2 regions of the Lentibacillus sp. JNUCC-1 genome follow, and region 1 is predicted to be linked to the other one. Evidence: a T-box and tRNA genes for the amino acid it is inferred to sense, from the RefSeq annotation. Region 1 holds a T-box; the other holds one or more tRNA genes.
The links. A T-box is a leader RNA that pairs with one kind of tRNA and senses whether it is charged. The one in region 1 lies ahead of trpS (tryptophan--tRNA ligase), so its partner is inferred to be a tRNA-Trp.

Region 1 (3,475 bases):
ATTCGTCATTTGGTGACCAGAATAGGATTTCCATTGGTGTTTCTTCTTTCGTTGCCAGGGACCGGCGATTATAACCAATAGATTGTGCATGTGAAAATCCTTCCCGTTTGTAAAAATGAAGGCGCTTGGCAGTATCTGTATCTTCATAATCCACAGGCTCAACTTCCAGGATGATTGGCTTATTTTTCATCTTGAGCTTTTCTATAAGTTGATGGCCAATTCCCTGCCCGCGTGATTTGGTTGAAACCCATACATAATCTATAAAAATAAACGTTTCAAACTCCGCATACATCATCACATGATAAGGACCTTCATCTTTATAGTAGACATCGCCTTTTTCTTCAAGAAGCATTTCCATATGTTCCTGTGATTTCATTTCTTCAATCGGGAAATATTGATTCAGCTTTTCATACCAATCCATTAAAGTAAACGTCTCCTTCACAAATTAATCATCATTAAGTATACATCAATTGTTGTTGATTGTTAAACGGCTTTTTTCTGAAAATAGCCGGATAAAACTGAGTGAGCACCGTTGTGCATAGCTCACCTTTCGTATACTTAAAATAGCGTTTAATTAAACCATATTATTATGGTGTGTAGTCAACGTTCTTTGTATACGTATTGCCAGAATTCCACAACAGAAATTCGTCAATGCCGTTTTCATTCAGTGCTTTAATCTGAGCTTCTACTTCTGCCTTACCATATTGTTTGGTTGGGCCGGAATAAAGCCAAGGTGCTTCAAAATCCTGAAGCCATGGTCTTGATGTAGGGCTTTTATCCCCCAGTTGTGCAAGTAGATCATTTTCTACTTTTGCATACTCAGTTACTAGGCGGTAAGGCTCTTTATCCGGCATAGGTATGCCAAAGTAGTTATTTCCCCAGTGACTCGGGTAGATCATAGATGAAATAACGTCTACGTTTTCTGAGATCTCAAGGAAGTTTTGACCGATTCCCGGCGTTTCTACAACATCCGCAGCATAGCCAAAAATATCAACGGCAACATCGACATCGTAATATTCAAGCTCTTTCCGGGCATAACTCACAAAATCAGTTACAGCTTCGACACGCTGCTTAATCTCCCCTTCTTTAAAGTCTGCGTATTCCCCTAAACTGTAGTCAAAGCGATCAGCGTAACGTTCAAATCCTTCTGGGAAGCGCACGTAATCAAATTGGATTTCTTTGAAGCCCAGCTTGGCAGCCTCCTCGGCAATATCAACATTGTATTCCCAAACTTCTTTCATGAACGGGTTGACGAAAGCTTCTCCCTTATTATTCACCCAGACCTTGCCATTTTCCTTAAATGACAATTCAGGACGCTTCTTAGCAAGTACAGAATCTTTAAAAACAACGATACGTGCGATCGGGTATATTCCTTTTTCTTCAAGAACCTCTAACATTTTTCTTGGGTCATCCATATAATTTAACGCGATGTCTTCAAAAGGTGACCCTTCTTCCGGTTTATACGTCAGGTTGCCGTGATCCTCTTTAATATCAATGACCATTGCGTTGAGATCAGTTGTATCGACAAGATCAACCAAGCCTTCAAAGCGACTGCCTCCCGCAGAAGGACCAGTCACGTAGATGCCTCTGACAGCATCAGGGTAATCAAACTGGAGGCCTGAATCATATGTAAACCGTTGAAACTTGGTTTCTGAGTCAAGCAATTCAAGTGAAGTCTGTCGTTCATGGTGTAATTTCATGGGTTTTGCTTCATTGGATTCAGCATGTACATCAATAGATTGGGCAGGCATAAGCAGTGCTCCTGTTAACGCAACTGCGCTGATAAGTGGTTTATATATAAGTTTACGGATCATGTATCATCAATCTCCCATATTAGTCTTGCATTCTATTATATACGACTGGGATGCAAAATTGAATAGGAAAATTAAATACTGTCATTTTCTTGATTTCTCGATGATGTTTCTTTATAATTGGATCAATATTAATATGTGCAATGATAAAGAAGCAGTACAATCACCCTCTGGTTATTAGAGAGCTTGTGGTAGGTGGAAACAAGCATCAAGGTGAATTGGAATTGGACTTTAGAGCACATAACTGTTTAAAGTGATTCTGCCGTTGATGGCTGAATAATAAGGGTGGCACCGCGGTTCATTCGTCCCTTTACCTGAGGATGAGTGGGCTTTTTTTGTGGCAAAAAAGTAAAACCATCCCTATCACTTAGATAAAGTCATTCCCCATATATCTTTTAAAATGTATTGTTATACACCATTAATCTCAACAAAATACTGGAGGCAATTTCTTATGAAAACCATTTTTTCAGGCATTCAGCCAAGCGGCACTTTAACACTCGGCAATTACCTGGGAGCGCTCGTGCAGTTTACTGAACTGCAAAATGAACATGACTGCTACTTCTGTATTGTGGATGAGCATGCCATAACTGTTCCACAGGGCCGTCTGCAACTCAGGGAACAAATTCGTTCACTTGCAGCCCTATACCTTGCATCAGGCATTGACCCAAAGAAAGCTACCTTATTTATCCAATCAGAAGTTCCTGCACACACACAGATGGGATGGATGCTGCAATCGATCAGTTATGTGGGCGAACTTGAACGGATGACGCAGTACAAAGATAAGTCTGAAGGTAAAGAAGGGGTTTCTTCAGCATTATTGACCTATCCGGCTCTAATGGCATCCGATATCCTGCTGTATAATACGGACATTGTTCCAGTTGGAGAAGATCAGACCCAACATATGGAACTTACGCGCAATCTCGCCCAGCGCTTTAATAACCGCTTTAACGACATTTTAACCGTGCCGGAAATCAGCATTCCGAAAGTCGGAGCCCGTATTATGTCTTTGCAAAATCCCGAGAAAAAAATGAGTAAATCAGACAGCAATACGAAAGGATTCGTTTCTCTGCTTGACGAACCAAAACGGATTGAAAAAAAGATTAAGAGCGCTGTAACAGATTCTGAAGGCATCGTTAAATTTGATAAAGAGTCTAAACCTGGCATTTCAAACCTGTTGACAATCATGGCCAGTTGCACAGGGCGCTCGATCACTGAACTGGAAGAAGCCTTTGAAGGAGAGGGATACGGCGTGTTTAAACAAGCCGTAGCTGATGCAGTCATTGAAAAACTGGCACCTATTCAAGAAAAATATGCTGATCTCATCAACTCTGAGGAACTAGATGCTATACTCGATCATGGTGCTGAAAAAGCGTCTATGACCGCCAACAAAACACTTGCCAAAGCCAAAAAAGCGATGGGCCTTGGACGCAAGAGAAAATAATAATTTTTTACATCATAAATGCCTGGCATGGAAGTTAATCATGCCAGGCATTATATTTGAGTAATAAAGAATTACTGTTGTTTTGAAGCTTGTTGTTTCTGTTCTTCAAAAGCCCACATTTTTTCAAGAAAAGGCTGCCCTTTAATCAACTTCTCACAGAACTCTTCATGGGCAAGACTCCATCCTTGCCGCACACTACTGTAGAGTGTTCTCCAGGCTTTTT
Region 2 (3,475 bases), on a different contig from region 1:
CGCCTCCCAAAAGGTAACGGAGGCGCCCAAAGGTTCCCTCAGAATGGTTGGAAATCATTCGCAGAGTGCAAAGGCAGAAGGGAGCTTGACTGCGAGACCTACAAGTCGAGCAGGGACGAAAGTCGGGCTTAGTGATCCGGTGGTTCCGCATGGAAGGGCCATCGCTCAACGGATAAAAGCTACCCCGGGGATAACAGGCTTATCTCCCCCAAGAGTTCACATCGACGGGGAGGTTTGGCACCTCGATGTCGGCTCATCGCATCCTGGGGCTGTAGTCGGTCCCAAGGGTTGGGCTGTTCGCCCATTAAAGCGGTACGCGAGCTGGGTTCAGAACGTCGTGAGACAGTTCGGTCCCTATCCGTCGTGGGCGCAGGAAGTTTGAGAGGAGCTGTCCTTAGTACGAGAGGACCGGGATGGACACACCGCTGGTGTACCAGTTGTTCCGCCAGGAGCATAGCTGGGTAGCTACGTGTGGCAAGGATAAGTGCTGAAAGCATCTAAGCATGAAGCCCCCCTCAAGATGAGACTTCCCATCACTTCGAGTGAGTAAGATCCCTCAGAGACGATGAGGTTGATAGGTCTGGTGTGGAAGCGTGGCGACACGTGAAGCTGACAGATACTAATCGATCGAGGACTTAACTAGCGTAAAGTACGATGATGACTTGACCTCTTATTTGATTTTCAGGGTACAAAATCCAACATATTTTATACAATAAGCTTGATTTTTCCTGAAAATCGCTTATAATATTGTATGTGACTAAAATTCATAAAGGTCTGGTGGCAATAGCGAAGAGGTCACACCTGTTCCCATGCCGAACACAGCAGTTAAGCTCTTCTGCGCCGATGGTAGTTGGGGCATCGCCCCTGCAAGAGTAGCTCGCCGCCAGGCTTTTACCAGATTTGCCAACTTGGATAAGTTTTTAAATCCGGGCAAAAAATATGAGCTATAAACATTATTTTCTAATCCACAGTAGCTCAGTGGTAGAGCAATCGGCTGTTAACCGATCGGTCGCAGGTTCGAATCCTGCCTGTGGAGCCATGGAGAGCTGTCCGAGTTGGTCGAAGGAGCATGATTGGAAATCATGTAGGCCGCTATCGCGGTCTCGAGGGTTCGAATCCCTCGCTCTCCGCCATTTATTACTTAGAATCTTAGCACGGCCCGTTGGTCAAGCGGTTAAGACACCGCCCTTTCACGGCGGTAACACGGGTTCGAATCCCGTACGGGTCACCATGATTTAAAATACGGAGGATTAGCTCAGCTGGGAGAGCACTTGCCTTACAAGCAAGGGGTCGCAGGTTCGAACCCTGCATCCTCCACCATTTATAACCTGTGGTCACATGCAGAATTTATATGCATAACATATAAACGCATGGTTAACAGTTCAATATTTTTTTATATCGCGGGGTGGAGCAGTCTGGTAGCTCGTCGGGCTCATAACCCGAAGGTCGCAAGTTCAAATCTTGCCCCCGCAACCAAATTATTTTAACTGATGAAATCAGTTAAAAATCAGTAGTACTTTAGTGCAACCAAATTGGTCCGGTAGTTCAGTTGGTTAGAATGCCTGCCTGTCACGCAGGAGGTCGCGGGTTCGAGTCCCGTCCGGACCGCCACTTAATTTAATAAGAATCAGGCTCGGTAGCTCAGTCGGTAGAGCAAAGGACTGAAAATCCTTGTGTCGGCGGTTCGATTCCGTCCCGAGCCACCACTCTTATGTATTTTCTTGGAGGGGTAGCGAAGTGGCTAAACGCGGCGGACTGTAAATCCGCTCCCTCAGGGTTCGGCAGTTCGAATCTGCCCCCCTCCACCATTTAACATATAGGGGTATAGTTTAATGGTAAAACGAAGGTCTCCAAAACCTTTGATGTGGGTTCGATTCCTACTACCCCTGCCATTTTTATATGGCGGTCGTGGCGAAGTGGTTAACGCACCGGATTGTGGCTCCGGCACACGTGGGTTCGATCCCCACCGGTCGCCCCATATAACACATTGGGCTATAGCCAAGCGGTAAGGCAACGGGTTTTGGTCCCGTCATTCCCAGGTTCGAATCCTGGTAGCCCAGCCATTAAGCGGAAGTAGTTCAGTGGTAGAACACCACCTTGCCAAGGTGGGGGTCGCGGGTTCGAATCCCGTCTTCCGCTCCATTTACTTTTTATGGCTGGCGGCATAGCCAAGTGGTAAGGCAGAGGACTGCAAATCCTTTACCACCGGTTCGAATCCGGTTGCCGCCTCCAATACTTGACTGATTGCCTTCAATTCATTTAAACTTTATCATATGCCTGAGTGGTGGAACTGGCATACACGCAGCACTCAAAATGCTGTGCCGCGAGGCTTGTGGGTTCGAATCCCACCTCAGGTACTAATTATAGAAACGCTTGTACATCATCCGTTGTACAAGCGTTTTTCGTTGGTCACAGGACCAGGCATCATTGAAGTATCCACGATCTTATAGTACAATAAATAGATTGCAATAACGAATGAGGGTGAGAACGTGAGTCAAACATCAATTTACGGATTAACATATGACGCTCTGCAGTCTTGGTTAATGGAACATGGTCAAAAACGTTTCCGGGCTGAACAGGTTTGGGATTGGCTGTATAAAAAGCGTGTTGGCAAATTTTCCGAGATGAAGAATTTAAATCAAGCTACGATTGCTTTATTGGAAGAGCATTTCGTATTGCATACATTGGATGAAGAAATTAAACAAGAATCTGAAGATGGCACGGTTAAATATTTGTTCCGTTTGTCAGATGGCAACTTAATTGAGACCGTTCTGATGCGTTTTAACTACGGGTTAAGCGTATGTGTCACGACACAGGTTGGCTGTAATATCGGGTGTTCGTTCTGTGCCAGTGGTTTGCTGAAAAAGAGCCGTGACTTGAACGCCGGTGAAATTGTTGAGCAGATCATGAATGTCCAAAAGAGTCTGGATGAGAAAGGGAACGGCGAACGTGTGAGTCATCTTGTTGTTATGGGCATCGGTGAGCCTTTCGATAACTTTAATAATCTGATGGACTTTATCAATGTCGTCAACGACCATAATGGGCTAGATATCGGTGCCCGTCATATGACTGTTTCGACAAGTGGTCTGGCGCATAAGATCTATGAGTGGGCCGATGCCGGGACACAGGTGAATCTTGCTATATCACTGCATGCGCCAAACAATGAATTAAGAACCCAGATCATGAAGATCAACCGGGCTTTTCCAATTGAAAAATTGATGAAGGCTGTAGATTATTACTTGGAAAAGGTGAACAGACGCATCACGTATGAATATATTATGTTAAGAGACGTGAATGATCATGTGGAAGAAGCAGAACAGCTCGCAAAACTGCTTAAAGATAAGCGGCACTTGAGTTATGTGAACCTGATTCCATATAATTCCGTTGATGAGCACAACCAGTATCAGCGCAGCCATACCGAAGTCATTCAGACATTTGCAGATGTGTTGAAAAAGAGAGGCATTAACTGCGGCGT

Region 2: it encodes a tRNA-Trp, which carries the amino acid that the T-box ahead of trpS (tryptophan--tRNA ligase) is inferred to sense. The anticodon was not compared.

The regions. Positions count from the first base shown of each region.
Region 1 covers NZ_WHOH01000001.1:296,925-300,399, forward strand. The annotation lists gene JNUCC1_RS01485 (GNAT family N-acetyltransferase) at 1-421, opposite strand, end outside; gene JNUCC1_RS01490 (putative glycoside hydrolase) at 588-1,814, opposite strand; T-box leader at 1,946-2,124, shown strand; gene trpS (tryptophan--tRNA ligase) at 2,263-3,252, shown strand; gene JNUCC1_RS01500 (YjbA family protein) at 3,324-3,475, opposite strand, start outside.
Region 2 covers NZ_WHOH01000003.1:310,257-313,731, forward strand. The annotation lists rRNA gene JNUCC1_RS11890 (23S ribosomal RNA) at 1-643, shown strand, start outside; rRNA gene rrf (5S ribosomal RNA) at 774-889, shown strand; tRNA gene JNUCC1_RS11900 (tRNA-Asn) at 965-1,039, shown strand; tRNA gene JNUCC1_RS11905 (tRNA-Ser) at 1,041-1,133, shown strand; tRNA gene JNUCC1_RS11910 (tRNA-Glu) at 1,157-1,231, shown strand; tRNA gene JNUCC1_RS11915 (tRNA-Val) at 1,245-1,320, shown strand; tRNA gene JNUCC1_RS11920 (tRNA-Met) at 1,400-1,476, shown strand; tRNA gene JNUCC1_RS11925 (tRNA-Asp) at 1,535-1,611, shown strand; tRNA gene JNUCC1_RS11930 (tRNA-Phe) at 1,631-1,706, shown strand; tRNA gene JNUCC1_RS11935 (tRNA-Tyr) at 1,724-1,808, shown strand; tRNA gene JNUCC1_RS11940 (tRNA-Trp) at 1,819-1,892, shown strand; tRNA gene JNUCC1_RS11945 (tRNA-His) at 1,903-1,978, shown strand; tRNA gene JNUCC1_RS11950 (tRNA-Gln) at 1,989-2,063, shown strand; tRNA gene JNUCC1_RS11955 (tRNA-Gly) at 2,068-2,142, shown strand; tRNA gene JNUCC1_RS11960 (tRNA-Cys) at 2,159-2,232, shown strand; tRNA gene JNUCC1_RS11965 (tRNA-Leu) at 2,276-2,357, shown strand; gene rlmN (23S rRNA (adenine(2503)-C(2))-methyltransferase RlmN) at 2,490-3,475, shown strand, end outside.